One region of the Paraconexibacter sp. genome, then DNA from elsewhere that is predicted to be linked to it. Evidence: riboswitches for the same ligand, from Rfam matches in the RefSeq annotation. Region 1 holds a riboswitch; the other holds the start of a gene.

What was found. A riboswitch is a leader RNA that binds a small molecule or an ion and turns the genes downstream of it on or off. The one in region 1 is predicted to bind cyclic di-GMP.
Region 2: another riboswitch for cyclic di-GMP. It lies ahead of ACME2J_RS03940 (hypothetical protein); the one in region 1 lies ahead of ACME2J_RS14240 (type IV pilin protein).

What each region holds. Positions count from the first base shown of each region.
Region 1 is NZ_JBLKKY010000041.1:1,299-9,032, reverse strand. Features, by position in the region: gene ACME2J_RS14255 (YuiA family protein) at 1-31, shown strand, start outside; gene ACME2J_RS14250 (acyltransferase family protein) at 52-1,227, opposite strand; gene ACME2J_RS14245 (hypothetical protein) at 1,224-1,610, opposite strand; cyclic di-GMP riboswitch class I at 1,753-1,832, shown strand; gene ACME2J_RS14240 (type IV pilin protein) at 1,910-2,329, shown strand; gene ACME2J_RS14235 (prepilin-type N-terminal cleavage/methylation domain-containing protein) at 2,519-4,144, shown strand; gene ACME2J_RS14230 (PKD domain-containing protein) at 4,141-5,016, shown strand; gene ACME2J_RS14225 (pilus assembly PilX family protein) at 5,013-6,272, shown strand; gene ACME2J_RS14220 (prepilin peptidase) at 6,335-7,090, shown strand; gene pilM (type IV pilus assembly protein PilM) at 7,299-7,734, shown strand, end outside.
Region 2 is NZ_JBLKKY010000007.1:5,633-13,366, forward strand. Features, by position in the region: gene ACME2J_RS03910 (DUF427 domain-containing protein) at 147-614, shown strand; gene ACME2J_RS03915 (DUF3817 domain-containing protein) at 640-936, shown strand; gene ACME2J_RS03920 (NHL repeat-containing protein) at 949-2,259, opposite strand; gene ACME2J_RS03925 (cupredoxin domain-containing protein) at 2,337-2,738, shown strand; gene ACME2J_RS03930 (hypothetical protein) at 2,778-3,536, shown strand; gene ACME2J_RS03935 (RNA polymerase sigma factor) at 3,622-4,908, shown strand; cyclic di-GMP riboswitch class I at 4,995-5,072, shown strand; gene ACME2J_RS03940 (hypothetical protein) at 5,084-6,088, shown strand; gene ACME2J_RS03945 (hypothetical protein) at 6,279-6,731, opposite strand; gene ACME2J_RS03950 (DNA glycosylase AlkZ-like family protein) at 6,742-7,734, opposite strand, start outside.

The DNA of each region.
Region 1 (7,734 bases):
GGGCGAGCGGCTGCGCTCCGAGGCGGGCTGAGCCCCCCCCCCGCCTCGTCCTCAGGGCGCCTCGCGGCCGGGGACGCCCGTCGGCTCCGGCACCCGGGGGCGGGACGCGCGCTTGCGCCGCGCCCTGTCCTGCGTCGGCTTCTCGACCTTGTACCAGCTGAGCGACGCGACGATGAGGGTCGGCACCGCCACGACCGCGAGCGTCCCCGGCGTCGACGAGGGGAGGAGATCCTCCGCGCGCAGCGACACCATGAACGGGACGTGCCAGAGGTAGATCCCGTAGGAGACGATGCCGATCCACACGAACGGCGGCCAGACGAGGAACCGCGCGGGGCGCGCGGAGATCCACGCCGCCACGACGATCGCCGCGAACCCGAGCGCCGCGCCCGTGTCGCGCCACTGCACGCGGTCCGCGCGCGCGCCCCAGTCGGCCGCCCACCAGGCGCCGAGGAGGACGGCGAGGATCCCGCCGGCGTAGAGCGACCACAGGATCGCGCGCGAGGACGTCCTCCAGCCGTACGCGACGACGGCCGCGAGCATCCCGAGCGCGAAGTAGGTCGCGAAGGCGGGGACCTGCTTGGAGAGCACGTAGGCGTTGAGATCGGGATCGGCGGCGAGCCACGCGTTGAAGGCGACGCCCCCGCCGAACATGACCCCGCAGGCGACGAGGAGCCCCGTCCGCCCGCGGTGCCAGAGCTTGCGCATCGCGATCCAGCCGAAGATCGGGAGGACCGCGTAGAACATGAGCTCCGTCGCGAGCGACCACATCGGCGGGTCGAGCTTGAGGACCGTGTCGGTCTGGAAGTTCTGCCCGAAGACGAAGTACGTCCAGAGATCCTCGCTCGGCGGCAGCCGGATCGCCGGGTCGTCGCCCCGGCGGCCCGACAGCAGCGCGATCGACCCGAAGAGCGCGAGGTAGTACGCGGGCGCGATGCGGGCGGCGCGCCGCAGCGCGTAGGGGCCGAGCCTCGGCGACGGGCGCTTCTCGATCGCCGCCTTCACCCACGGCGTGAAGAGGAGGAAGCCGCTGAGGACGAAGAAGCACGTCAGCCCGAGTCGCAGCTCGTGGATCGTGTCGTCGAAGAGCCCTTCCCGGCGGCTCGAGAACGGCTCGGTCCCTGCCTTGTAGAGCCACGCGTGGTAGGTGATGACGGCGATGCAGGCGAGGCCCCGCAGCCCGTCGAGGGCGTCGGCGCGCCGCTCCAGCGTGGACTCGACGTGCTTCACCGCGGGCGGACGACGAGCGTGCCGAGGCGCTCGTCCGAGAGACGGCGGGTGACGGGGAAGCGGCCGGCGCGCTCGAGCGGGACGAGGATCGGCGTCTCGAGCCCGGGCCCGATCGGCACGTCGACGCCGAGCTCTGCGATCTCCGCGCGGCCGGCCTCGTCGGTGCGGACCGTGAGCGCGAGGACGTCGCCGACCATGGCCTCGACCGGCTCCTCGGACGGCAGCGTCGCCTCGACCCGGTCGACGGTCGCGGGAGCGGGGCCGGCCGAGGGCGGGGCGGACGCCTCGTCGTCCCCGGAATCGGGGCTCGAGGCGAGCAGGCCGGCGACGGAGAGGACGAGCAGCACGAGGGCGAGGTAGAGGAGCAGGCGGCGCGCGACCACTCGCCGGATCGTCGCAGATCCCTGCCGGACCCCGTCCGTGGCGCCGTCCTCCCGCCGCACCGGCGGTGCGTAGGACGAACGTCCAAGTGCTCAAGGGCTTCTGGGGAGGCGCCGATGGGGGACGTGTCAGAAGCCAGAGCCAAGGTGCCAACGGCAAACCGTCCGTGAGGGCGGGACGCAAAGCCACGGGCCTCGCACACGTGAGGCAGCCGAGCTGCCACCGGGCCGGGAAGGACCCACGGGGGCGGAGAACCGCGGAGCTGGCGCAAACCACAGGTCCCAGATCCCAGGAGGATCACATGCTGCAGAAGTTCCGCAACGACGAGGGTGGCTTCACGCTCATCGAGCTGCTCGTCGTCATCCTGATCATCGGCATCCTCGCCGCGATCGCGCTCCCGACGTTCCTCGGTCAGCGCGACAAGGCGAAGGACTCCGCCGCGAAGTCCGACGCCCGCAACGCCGTGACCCAGCTCGAGTCGTGCCTCGTCGACGAGCGCCAGACGCCGACGAACTGCTCGTCCTCGCCGCAGGTCCTCCTCGGCAGCACGGTCACGGGCACCGGCGGCAGCGTCAACATCACGACCGCCGACAGCTACACCGTCACGGCGGCCTCGGAGACCGGCAACGCGTTCACGATCACGAAGACCGGCGCCGGCGTCTTCACCCGCTCGTGCACGACCGCCGGCAACGGCGGCTGCCCGACGAGCGGCTCCTGGTAGTCGGCTCACCGACATCAGTCGCTTCACGACGAGGCGGGCCCCCGGGCCCGCCTCGTCCGCGTTTCGGTGAGGGGGCGGTCCCGTGGCGGGACCGCCCCCTCACTCGTTCCACGATCGGTGGGGCACCCGTCCAGCCTCCGTCCAGCAACTGGGGAGGGGGCCATCGACCACTCGTCCAGATCCCGCCGGATGAGTCGTCGCCGGTCGAAAGAGGCCGACACAGGGTGCATGGAGCGTCCGGCGTCCCTCCGCTGCGAATCCGGTCTCACTCTCGTCGAGGTGATGATCGCGACCGTGATCCTCCTCGTCGGGATGCTCGGCACGGTCTCGATGCTCGACATGGCGAACGCCGTGACGACGACGACGAAGGCTCGCGAGCAGGCCGTCTCGCTGCAGCGCGAGATCGTCGAGGAGGTGCGCTCCGTGCCCTACGACGCGCTCGTCCCCGCCGCCGTCGTCTCGAAGGTCCAGGCGACGCCCGAGCTCGCCGACTCGACGCCGACGGGCGGAGGCTGGACGATCCGCCGCCGCGGCTACGACTACACGGTCGCCGTCGGGGTCTGCGACGTCGACGATGCGGCCGACGGCACCGGAGATCACGACGGCACGCTCTTCTGCGCGAGCGGCAACGGCCAGACGACCCCGGAGGAGTGCCGCGAGCTCCTCGGCGTCGACGGCAGCATCCAGGGCACGAACCTCGCGGCGACCGCCGGCCTCAGCGTCGGCGACTGCGGCATCGACCTCGACCTCGACGGCACCGTCGACAACCTCACCGAGGCGAGCGTGGGGATCTGCCTCCTCGTCTGCCCGCACGAGGGGACCGACACCGTGCCCTCCGACTACAAGCGCCTGGTCGTCCTCGTCCGCTGGGACAAGGGCGGCGGCACGCGGTACTCGCTCCAGGCGACCGCGATCGCGAACCCGGGTCTCGCCGCCGCGCCCGCCGTCGTCTCCGTCACCCCCGGCAACGCGTCGCCGATCTCCGGAGGCTCGAGCGTGAGCTTCACCGCGGCGACGAACGCCCCGGCGGAGAGCGCCGCCTGGTACGTCGACGGCACCGCCCAGGGTGCGGCGACCGGCGCCGACACGAGCTGGTCGTTCACCTGGCAGCTCGGCAGCGTGTCGAGCGGGTCGTCGCCGAACGAGGGCGAGGTCCTCGACGGCACGTACCTCGTCGGCGCGAAGGCCTTCGACCGCTTCGGCCAGTTCGGCTCGATCCGCCAGACCGCGATGACGATCAACCGCCGCGTCCCGTACCCCGTGAAGGACTTCGACGCCGGTCTCAACAACGGCGTCGTCGACTTCGAGTGGCGGGCGAACTCCGAGCGCGACATCATGGGGTACCGCGTCTACCGCAAGAGGCCGCTCTCCACGCCCGTGATGGTGTGCACCCTCACGAAGGCGACGAGCTGCCGGGAGACGAGCCCGCCGGCCGGCTCGCACACCTACTACGCCGTCGCCGTCGACACGACGCCCGGCACCCCGCTGCGCGAGGGAGCGAAGTCGAACGACGCGACGACGTCGATCTTCAACTCGCCGCCGAGCCCGCCGTCGAACCTCCAGGTCTCGACCGCGAGCGGCGTGCCCGTCCTCACCTGGGACGCCGGCTCGGACTCGGACCTCGGCGACAGCGTCGAGTACTACCGGATCTACCGGGACGGCACGACGATCGCGTCGCGCTTCGACCGCACGGGCACCGGGTCCGAGCTCACCTACACCGACGCGACGGCGAAGGGGACGAGCCACACCTACTGGGTCGTCGCCGTCGACGAGAACATGGCCGAGAGCACCTTCCTGGGACCGGTGACCGGATGATCCGCCGCCTTCGCAGTCGCCTGGGCGAAGAGCGCGGCGAGAGCCTCACCGGGCTGCTCGTCGCGATGAGCCTCCTCGTCATCGTCCTGGGCGCGACGCTCTTCACCTACGAGAGCGCGCGCAGCGACCAGAGCGAGGCGAGCGTGCGGGTCGACGCGCAGGACGCCGCGCGGCGCACCGTCGAGGAGCTCTCCCGCGACCTCCGGAACCTCGCGAGCCCGACGCTCGAGCAGCCGCAGGCGTTCGACGCGGTGAGCCCGAACGACATCGTCTTCAAGACGGTCGCGCCGGAGAGCCCGGGCGCGGGGGAGAACCTGCTCAACGTCATGCGCCGCCGCTACTGCCTCGACGACGCGAACAAGCGCCTCGTCACGCAGACGCAGCACTGGACGACCGCGAACCCGCCGGCGGTCCCGTCGACGGCCGGCTGCCCCGCGGCGGGCTGGAACGGGACCGACACGGTCGTGGAGGCGATCGTCAACGGCACGCGCCCGGTGTTCTCGGTCGATGCGACGAACCTCAGCGAGATCACGTCGATCCACATCGACCTCTTCGTCGACGACGACGGGACCGACACGGTGCCCGAGACCTCGATCAGCTCCGGCGTCTTCCTGCGCAACCAGAACCGCCACCCGGTCGCCGCGTTCACCGCCACGGCCTCGACGCAGGGCATCGTGCTCGACGGCTCGGCGTCCTACGACCCGGAGGGCCAGCCGCTCAAGTACGAGTGGTACGACGGCGGCGTGCTCGTCGGGACCGGCATCAGCTTCACCTACGAGGCGGCCCCGGGCACGCACTCGATCGTCCTGCGCGTGCTCGACCCGGCCGACCTCGCCCACGACAGCAACTCCCAGGAGATCTCCGTCACATGACGACCCGCCGGCTCAGCGCGCTCACCCGCCTCCGCGACGAGACCGGCATCGCGCTCATCAGCGCGATGCTCCTCATGAGCGTGATGATGGGTCTCGGCGTCGCCACGCTCGCGCTCATCGACACCCAGGAGGCCGAGTCCGGCGTCGTGCGCACGCGCGAGACCGCGTTCAACCTCGCCGAGGCGGCGATGAACGCGCAGATCTTCCAGATGTCGAACGACTGGCCCGGTGAGGGGATGGCGGGCAACCCCTACCCGACCTGCACGGAGGGCTCGACCCACCCGCGGTGCCCGTCGCAGGGCGACATCGACGCGATGTTCGGCGCGTCGGACGTCGGTCCCGACGCGACGTGGTCGACGAGCGTCCACGACAACGACGGCGGGACGAACGAGCACCACTACACGGACTCGACGACGGGCTCGAAGCCCGGGTACGACGGCAACGGCGACGGGAAGGTGTGGATCCGCTCGCAGGCGTCCGCGCGCGGCCGCACGCGGACGCTCATCGCGCTCGTCCGGGCGCAGGAGGTGAGCGAGGACCTCCCGCGCGCCGCGATCATCAGCGGGCGCCTCGAGATCTCGAACAGCGGCCACAAGGCGCTCATCGACGCGCGCGCCGGCTCGAGCGAGAGCGGCATCGTCGCGGTGCGCTGCGTGCCTCAGCTCTTCGAGCTCTCGGCGTGCCTCGGCCACAAGCTCACCGGGCTCGACCTCACGAGCGCCCTCAACGGCCTCCTCTCGCTCCTCAACAAGCAGATCTCGCCGAACATCGCGCAGACCGGCTACGACGACGAGCCGGCGATGGACGTCGACGCGCGAGCGCGGCTGAAGGCGCGGGCGATCGCCGACGGCACGTACTACCCCGCGGGCACCTGCCCGCCGGTCGAGGGCCTCAACGGCGCGATCGTCTACATCGAGAACGCGACGTGCCACTACCAGTCGAACACCGACTTCAACTCGAAGGACGAGCCGGGGATGATCCTCATGGCCCAGGGCCAGCTCTGGATCGACGGCACGGCGACGTACCACGGGATCATCTACCACGCGAACGAGAACGACTCGACGGGCGAGGCGTTCCGCGTCCACGGCAACGCGACGATCGACGGCGGCGTCCTCGTCGACGGCGACGCGACAACCGTCGCAGGCTCCTCGCACCTCAACCTCGCGCTCAACCCGAACGCGTTCAGCGCCGTCCGCTCCTACGGCACGGCCGGCATCGTCCAGAACACCTGGCGCGAGATCATCCCCGCGAACTAGCCGGCGCGTTCCGACGGGCGCGGCTCAAGCCGCGCCCGTCCTGCGCCGATCACGAGAACGACATGCTCGTCGCCGCACTCTTCGCGCTCCTCTTCGGCCTCCTCATCGGGTCTTTCCTCAACGTCGTCGTCCACCGCCTCCCGCGCGGCGAGTCGATCGTCGCGCCGCGGTCGCGGTGCCCCGAGTGCCGGACGACGATCCGGGCACGCGACAACGTCCCCGTCGTCTCGTGGCTCGCCCTGCGTGGCCGCTGCCGCGACTGCGGCGCCGCGATCCCCGCGCGCTACCCGCTCGTCGAGGCGCTCACCGGGCTCCTGTGGGCGGGGGTCGTCGTCGTCGCCTGGGACGACGCCGCCGACATCGCGCTCGGCCTCGCGCTCGTGACGCTCCTCGTCCCGATGACGCTCATCGACCTCGAGACGCGGCTCATCCCGAACCGGCTCCTCGCGCCGTTCGCCGTGCTGGCGCTCGGCCTCGGCCTCGGGCTCGACCCCGACGGCGTCCCCGAGCAGCTGATCGCCGCTGCCGCCGCGGGCGGCTTCTTCTTCCTCGCCGCCCTCCTCTACCCGAAGGGCATGGGGATGGGGGACGTCAAGCTCGCCGCCGTCCTCGGTCTCTACCTCGGCCGCGCGGTCGCGCCCGCCGTCTTCGCCGGGCTCATCGCCGGCGTCGTCGTGGGCGCCCTCATCATGGCCCGTCTCGGCGTCGACGTCGGCCGCAAGGTCGCCGTGCCGTTCGGCCCGTTCCTCGCGCTCGGCGCGCTCGTCGCGATCGCCGTCGGGGACGGCGTCGTCGACAGCTACCTCGAGACCTTCTGACCTTCCTCCAGCGGGGTCCTGGCCCGTCCGCGTCCGCGCCCGTCGCGGGCGCGGACGGCGCCGTCCCGCGCCCGTCCCGCCGGGCGTCCGGGACGTGTCCAGGTTTCGTCCGTCGTACTCAAGTCTGGGTGATGGCTGGACGAAATGAGGGCTGGAGGCGCCCCGCCTCACTGCGAGCAGCACCGCGTCCGATCCCCACGGGAGACCCATGGCCAAGACACCGAGCACACTCGTCGGGCTCGAGCTCGACCCCGGCGGCGTCCACGTCGCCGCCGTCACCACGAAGGGCGGCCTGCACGTCACGGAGGCGGTGACCGCTCCGCTCGCGGCCGACGTCCTCCGCGACGGTGAGGTCGCCGACGTCGACGCGCTCGCCGAGGCGCTGCGCGGCATCTGGCGCGATCACAAGGACCTCGACAAGCGGGTCCGGATCGGCATCGCGAACCAGAAGGTCGCCGTCCGCGTCCTCGAGCTGCCGCCGATCTCCGACCCCAAGGAGCTCGCCCAGGCGGTGCGCTTCCAGGCTCAGGACGAGATCCCGATGCCGGTCGACGCGGCCGTCATCGACTTCCAGGCCCTCGACGTCGTCACGACCGACAACGGGCCGCGCCAGCAGGTCGTCGTCGTCGCGGCGCGCCGCGACA
Region 2 (7,734 bases), on a different contig from region 1:
GCGGCCCGCGCTCCGCGAGCGAGGGCGGAGGCGGCGATCTCCCGGCGGACGGCCATCCCGCTGAGGGTAGCGCGACGAGGAGGGCGTCCCGGCGTCGGCTCCGGGGCAATCGGCGTCCAGCGCGGCCGCCGTCTCGTACCCCTCGCATGGAGAGCGTCTGGGACTACCCGCGACCCCCCGCCCTCGTCCCGTGCGAGCGCCGCGTGCGGATCGTGCTCGGCGGCGCGACGGTGGCCGACTCGACGCGCGCCTGGCGCGTGCTCGAGACGAGCCATCCGCCGACCGTCTACGTCCCGCGCGAGGACTGGGCGGCCGGGGCGCTGCGCCCATCGGAGGCGCGCGGGACCGCCTGCGAGTGGAAGGGCCGCGCCGCCTACCTCGACCTCGTCGGCGGTGACGGCCGCGTGTGCGAGGCGGCGGCCTGGACCTACCCCGCGCCGACGGAGCGGTTCGCCGCGATCCGCGACCACGTGAGCGTCTACCCCGGCCGCATGGACGCCTGCTTCCTCGACGACGAGCGCGTCGTCGCGCAGGAGGGCGACTTCTACGGGGGCTGGATCACCTCCGACATCGAGGGCCCGTTCAAGGGCGGCCCGGGCACGTGGGGGTGGTGAGCGGGCCCTCCCTACGATGTCCGTCATGCACGACCCCGCCGAGACCCGGCGCGCGCTCGACATCGTCCGCATCGTCGCGCTCGCCGACTTCGTCCTCCTCCTCCTGCTCTTCTACGTCGCGTTCGTCGACCGCAGCGACGGCGCCGTCTCGATCCTCGGCCCGATCCACGGCTTCGGCTTCGTCGCCCAGCTGTACCTCGTCGCGAAGGGCGCGGGCGAGGGACGGTGGGGCTGGTGGTTCCCGGCGATCGTCGTCGCCACCGGGGGCCCGCCCGGCGCCCTCGTGGGCGACATCCGCGTCCGCCGCGCCCTTCCCGCCTGACCGGGACGCCGGTCAGCGCGCGACCACGCGCACCGTCGGCAGCCGCCGGCGTCCGCCCCGCCCGTCGAAGGTGCCGCTGACGACGAAGGCGGTCCGCGCGTCGCGCCGGACCGCGCTGCGCGCCCGGCCGGGGATGCGCACGTAGACCTTCCTGCGCCCCGGCGAGTCGAGGCGCACGGTCCGCCGCGCGAAGACGTCGCCGCGGTAGCTCACCCGGAGGCGGCACGTGCCCGCCTCGTTGCCCCCGCACGTCACCGGGATGCCGCGCTCGAGGGCGCCGTCGCGCGTCGTGCCCACGGAGGGAGGACGCGTGAGCCGCCGCTTGTCGACGCCCGCGATCTTCCGGATCGCGTTGTTGGCGCGGTCGGACACGTAGAGGACCCCGTCGCCCGCGTACGCGATCCCGCGCGGGCCGTCGAAGCGGGCGTCCCGCGCCGGGCCGTCCTCCGCGCCGCGGTCCCCGCCGGCGACGGTGGCGACGACCCCCTCGGGGCTCACGACGCGGATCCGGTGCGTCCCCGCGTCGGCGATCCACACGAAGCCGTCCTCGTCGACGTCGATCGCGGCCGGCCGGCCGAACGTCGCGTATCCCGGCGGGCCGTCGCGCACCCCGTACTCCCCGGTCCCGGCGAACGTGCGATGCGTGCGCCCGGTGCGGGAGACCTTCCGGATGCGCTGGCGGCCGTAGTCCGTCACGTAGACGGCGCCGTCGGGGCCGACGTCGACGCTCCAGGGCTCGTCGAGGCCACTGGTGACGGTCTCGCGCTCCCCCGTCGCCGGATCGACGCGACGGACCCACCCGGCGTCGGCCTCCGCGACGAGGATGTCCCCGTCGGGCGCGACCGCGACGTCCCTGGGACGTGCCCAGAACAGGCCCGGCGTCGCATCGGTCACGATCCCGCCGTTCGACGTCGCCTTGCGGATGAGCCCGTTGTGGTAATCGGCGACGTAGACGTCCCCGTCGGGACCGACGTCGAGGCCCGCGGGAGCGTTGAACTCGGCGAGGAGGCCGATGCCGTCGGTCGCGTCGCCCTCGCCCGACCCGGCGAGCGTCTCGACGATGCCGGCGGGCGTCACGCGGCGGATGCGATGGTTCTGCATGTCGGCGACGAGGACGTTGCCGTTGCCGTCGAGGGCGATCCCGGCCGGCGCGCTCAGCCGCGCGGCGGTCCCGAGGCCGTCCACCCAGCCGCCGGCGCGCTCGCCGGCCAGGACGACGACGGTCGCGCCGTTGGGCTGCTGCGGCCCCTGGGCGGAGGCCGCCGGGCCGAGGAGCGCCGCGACCGCGAACGGGAGGACGGCGATCGCGCGCGCGCGGGACACGCCAGCGAGGAGAGCAGTCGCGCCCGCGCTTCGCATCCCCCACCGGCCGGTGTCGCCGTGTGGAATGCTCGCGGCCGATGGTGCGCTTTTCTCCTCCGCCCGCGCTCGCAGGGCTGCTCGCCGCGGCGGCGCTCGCGCTCGGCGCGTGCAGCGACGACCCGAGCCTCGATGCCCCGGCGAGCGGCGAGGAGGTGCCTGCCGGCGGGGTCGAGGCCCGCTTCGAGGCCTCCGCGGACGGCCTCGCGCCGGAGGAGGTCACCGTGCCGTTCGCGGTCCCGGTGCGCCTCGAGGTCACCTCGGCGGACGGGCGCCCCTACGAGGTCGTGCTCGAGGACGGCCTCGGGCCGGGCGAGGACGCGACGGTCGACGTCCCCGCCGACGGCACGGGCGAGGCCGACGTCGGCCCGTTCGATCCCGGGCGATACGTGCTGCGTCTCGCGGGCGACGATCCCTCGGCGACCCTCGTCGTCGAGGAGTAGCTGCGCCCGCGGCGCCGCCCCAGGGTACGCTCTCGCGCCATGGCCCTGAGGTCGCTCGGCGCGTTCCTCGCGCTCGTCGCGTCGGCGGCGGGCATCGTCGCCTGCGGCGCCGCCGCCGGTGACCCCGGGCGCATCGCGCCGTTTCGCGCGGAGGTGCCCGCGCTGCCGATCCCCGCGCCTCCGGCGAGCTCCGCGGAGGACGATGCGACCGAGGACGCGACCGGCGATGCCGCCGAGAGCGCCCCGGAGGGTGATGTCGCGAGCGCCGCGCGCGGCGAGGCCGAGGGCCGGCCGGCGAGCGGTGCGCCCTCCGACGCCGAGGTCGCCGCCGAGCTGCGCGAGGCGTTCGAGCTCCCCGGGGGCGGGAAGACGAGCGGCCGTGACATCGTCAACGCGGCGACGCTCATGCCGGACGGCCTCGCCGCCGCGCCCCCGACCGCGCCGCGGGCGGTCCGCGCCATCATCCACGCGGGCAACCAGGTCGCGAGGAAGCCGTACGTCTACGGCGGAGGGCACGGGAAGTGGATCGACACGGCCTACGACTGCTCGGCGTCGATGTCCTACGCCTTCGCTGCCGCCGGACTCATCGACCGCACGATGGTGTCCGGGCAGTTCGCGGAGTGGGGCGAGCCGGGCCCCGGCAAGTGGGTGACGATCTACGCCAACGGCGGCCATGCGTTCATGACGGTCGGGGGCCTGCGCTTCGACACGAGCGGGCTGAAGCAGACCGGCTCGCGGTGGCAGACGGGCGGCCGCTCGACGGCCGGCTTCACCGTGCGCCACCCGAAGGGCCTCTAGCACCGCCCGCCCGGCGTCCCCGGGGACGTCCACCGCAGCTGCGGCACGGGTTGAAGAAGGCGCCGGGCGTGCCGATAGCCGGGGCATGGCCCTCGTCGCGCCCCGCCCGCCCCTGCCGCGCCGCCGTCCCGGCGCCGGAGCGCGCGCGAGCGACGCCGAGCTCGTCCGCGAGGCCGCGCGTGGCGACGAGGCGGCGCTCGAGGCGATCGACGCCCGCTACCGGGCGGCGCTCGAGCGCTACTGCCGCACGATCGTCCTCCAGCACGCCGACGCCGAGGACGCCGCCCAGGCGGCGCTCGCCGCGGGCCTCCGGGCCATCGCCGACGGACGCGCCGAGCCGACCGCGCTGCGCGCCTGGCTGTACAAGATCGCTCACCGCGAGGCGCTCGCCGTGCTGCGCCGGCGACCCCCGGCCGCCGAAGCCGACCTCTCCGACGAGGCGATCGCGGAGCTCGTCCCCGCGGCGAGCGACCGCACGGTCGAGCGGGAGCGGCTCGCCGAGCTCCTCGACGACCTCCGCGCCCTCCCCGAGCGCCAGCGCTGCGCGCTCGTCCTCCACGAGCTCGGCGGCCTGCGGCACGACGAGATCGCGAGCGCGCTCGAGATGCCGTCCGACGCCGCGGCCCGCCAGGCCGTGAGCACGGCGCGCCGGAGCCTGCGCCGGCGTCGTCGACGCGACCTCCACGTCCTCTTCCCGGCCGGCCCGGTCGTCGCACTCGCGAGCGCGGGCGCGGGGGCCGGGGCCGCCGGCGTCGCCGCGGTCGGCGGCGCGAGCGGCCTCGGCGCGATCGGCGCGTGGATCGCGGGCGCCGGCGTCGCCGCGAAGTGCGCGGCCGTCTGCGCCGCGATCGGCGCGATCGGCGCCGGCTCGCTCGCCGTCGCCGAGCAGCCGCAGCGACCCGCCGAGCGGGAGGCCGCAGCGACACCCGAGGCGTCCGGGCCAGGCTCCGCCCCCGCGGTCGAGCGCGCGGCCGACGAGCCCACCCCGGCGGCCCGCCTGCGGGACGCCGAGGCCGCCGAGCGCGCAGCGCAGCGCCGCGCGGCCGACCGCCGTCGCCGGGAGGCCGCGGCCGAGCGTGCGACCGCACGCCGCGAAGCAGCGCGCGAGCGCCGCGAGAGCACGGCCGTGACCGTCCCGGCCGCCGAGGCGGAGCCCGACGTCATCGAGGTCGAGGTGACCGGCGAGGCGGGCGCGATCGTCCCGGAGGGCACGGAGCCCGCGGCCTCCGCGCCGGCCCCCGCCCCGCCCGCTCCCGCCCCCGCGACGCCGCGGGCGACGCCGGGGACGAGCGTCGTCGTCGAGGACTCGGACGTCGGCTCCGTCGTCGCCGAGGGCACCTCCGCGGGCGAGGTCGTCGTCGAGGTCCCATGAGCGCCGACGCGCCACATACGAGGTCGCGCGCTCACATTCGCCCCACGTTCCCCCTCTCGAGGGTTGAGGCACGGATGATCCGCCGCCTCGGAAAAAGGCACACCCGTCGCGAGGCGGGGTCGCACAACCAGGGGCCTCCGCCCGGAGGCCGCCCAGTCGCCCGAAGGAGCATTCCGTGTCCCACCGTCTGACCAGGATCGCGGCAGCGGCGCTCGCCGCCGTCGCGATCGTCCCCGCGAGCGCCCAGGCCGCGAAGACCCCGACGTCGAAGGACGTCGCCCGCCACGTCGAGAAGGCGATGGAGGCGACGAGCTCCCTCGAGCGTCTCGTCGACCGCGGCAGCGACCGCAAGGCCGTCTCGCGCCTCAAGCGCTCCCGCCGCACCGGCGCCAACGCCGCCCGCACCGCGCGCCGCTACGCCGCCCGCGCCCGCTCCCACACCGCCCAGGAGCGCGCGATCGGCGCGCTCGCCGCGGCCGGGGCGCTGCAGGCGCAGAACGTCGCCGACTACGCCGCGCTCATCGAGCAGGCCGACGGCACCCTCCAGCGCCGGCTCGCCCAGGGTCTGCGCCCGACGCTCGCGAGCCGCGACTCCGTCATCGCCTCCCTGCAGTCGCTCGTCGACCGCATCGAGGACGAGCAGCTGAAGGCGATCGCCGCCCAGGCGCTCGCCGCGCTCACGGCGCAGGCCCCCGCGGCGCTCGAGGCCCTCGCGGCGCTCGACATGGACGCGCTCCCCACGCGCATCACCGACCTCGTCGCGACGGCGATGGAGATGGCGACCGCCGCGCTCGACCACGTCACCTCGCAGCTCGGCACGCTCATCCCGTCCCTCCCCGTCGCCGCGCAGGAGCCCGTCGCCCAGGCGCTCGCGACGGTGACGACGGTCCTCGCCGGCCTCACGCCGATGATCGAGCAGATGGGCGCGACCATCACCGCCACGATCGACGGCGTCATGACGATGGTCAACGAGCTCCTCGCGACCATCCCCGGCGTCTCCGGCATCCTCGCCGGGCTCCCCGGCGGCGACGCCGCGGGCGGCGACTCCGGCTCGGCCGCGCCCGGCGGCCTCCTCGGCGGCCTCGAGGGCCTCATCCCCGACCTCGGCGGGATCCCCGTCGTCGGCGGCCTCCTCGACTCGATCCTCGGGAACCTGCCGATCATCGGCGGGCTCCGCTAGGACCTCGCGCCTCGCCCGACGCCCCGTCCCGCGCGCACCGCGGGGCGGGGCGTCCGCGTGCGTGGGTCACGACGTGTGGCGTTCCAGCGACGCTCCGCGTCGCTGATTCTCCACACGTGCCGGTGCGCCGCGACGTGTGCGGGGGAGGTGTGGCGCCGCGCCGCAGCGCCGGCGCCCGGGGACGGGGCTCTCAGTCCCCGAGGATCCGCAGCTTCCGCACCGGACCCTCGACGTAGCAGTCCTCCTGCTCGCTGCAGTCGATGCGGTGGGCCTGCCAGTAGTACGTGCCCGGCCGGTTGATGAAGTGGCTGCGCAGCCCGCGGTAGCGCTCGACCTTCTTCGTGAAGAGGCTGCCCTTGCGGCGACCCATCTTGCGGAAGTAGACGGGGTTCTTGAGCCGCCCGTCCTTCGCCTTCTTCTTCGACTTGGAGACGCGGACGAAGAGGGCGTCGTTGCCGGTCGTGCGGACCTTGAACGTGAACCGGGTGCCGGCGTCGAAGCCCTTGTTCGCCTTGGGCCACACCGAGCGGGGCGGCGGCGGGGCGTCGTCCTCCGGGCCGGAGACCCCGGCGGAGGCGACGGCGCCCGAGCCGGCGAGGGCGACGAGCGTCGCGGCGACGAGAGCGGAGCTGCGCACGGACATCGGAGCGAGGCTACGCCATCCGCGCGATCTCCACGCCGCCGGCTCCGACGTTCGTCGAGAGGCGGTCGAGCGCCGCGTCGGTCCCGTCGCGCGCCTCGCGATCGTCCGCCCCGGGCTCGCGGTGGAGCCCGTGGACCCGGAGGACGCCCGTCCCGCGGTCGAGCGCGGCGTCGGCGCGGGCGACGAGGCGCTCGCCGACGAGGACCGGGAGGACGTAGTACCCCCATCGGCGCCGGTCCGCCGGGACGTAGATCTCGAGTCGGTGCGAGAACCCGAAGACCGCCTCCGTGCGACGGCGGTCGCAGAGGAGGTTGTCGAACGGCGAGAGGGCGAGCGAGGCGCGGCCGGGCTCGAGGTCGCCGAGACGCGCGACGTCCTCCTCGTGCGCGTACCAGGGGCCGGGGAGCAGCGCGCCGTCGTCGCCGCGGACCGCGACCTCCGCGAGCGGACCGTCCCGCCGGGCCAGGCGGCGCAGGACGCCGGGGAGATCCTCGTACCGCCCGCGCGTGAAGTGCGCACGGACCTCGGGTGCACGCGCGACCCCGAGCATCCGCACCGCCCGCAGCGCGGCGGCGCGCGTGACGGCGGCGGGCCCGCGCGGGACGCCCTCCGGGGCGTCGGCCGGCAGGCAGCGCTCCAGGAGGTCCCAGCGGCGCGCGCCGCCCGGCGCGTCGCGATCCGCGACGCCGATCCGCCCCGTCATCCAGAGGACGTCGAGCATCCGGGCGACGGTCTGGCGCGAGGACACCTCGTCGGTCCAGTGGCCGTGACGCCACGGCTCGGCCGAGCGGTCCGTGAGCGCGCGGGCCGGCAGCGGGCCGTCGCGCCGGAGCGTGCGCAGGACGCTGCGCGCGAAGCCGCGGTTCGCCTCGAGGAACGCCCGCCGGCGCGCGGTCCGCGGCGACGGACCGTCGAGGTGGCGGCGCATCGCCGCGCGATGCACCGGGAGGTCGTCGACGTGGCAGAGCGACGCCTCGTGAGCCCAGTACTCGAAGAGCTGCCG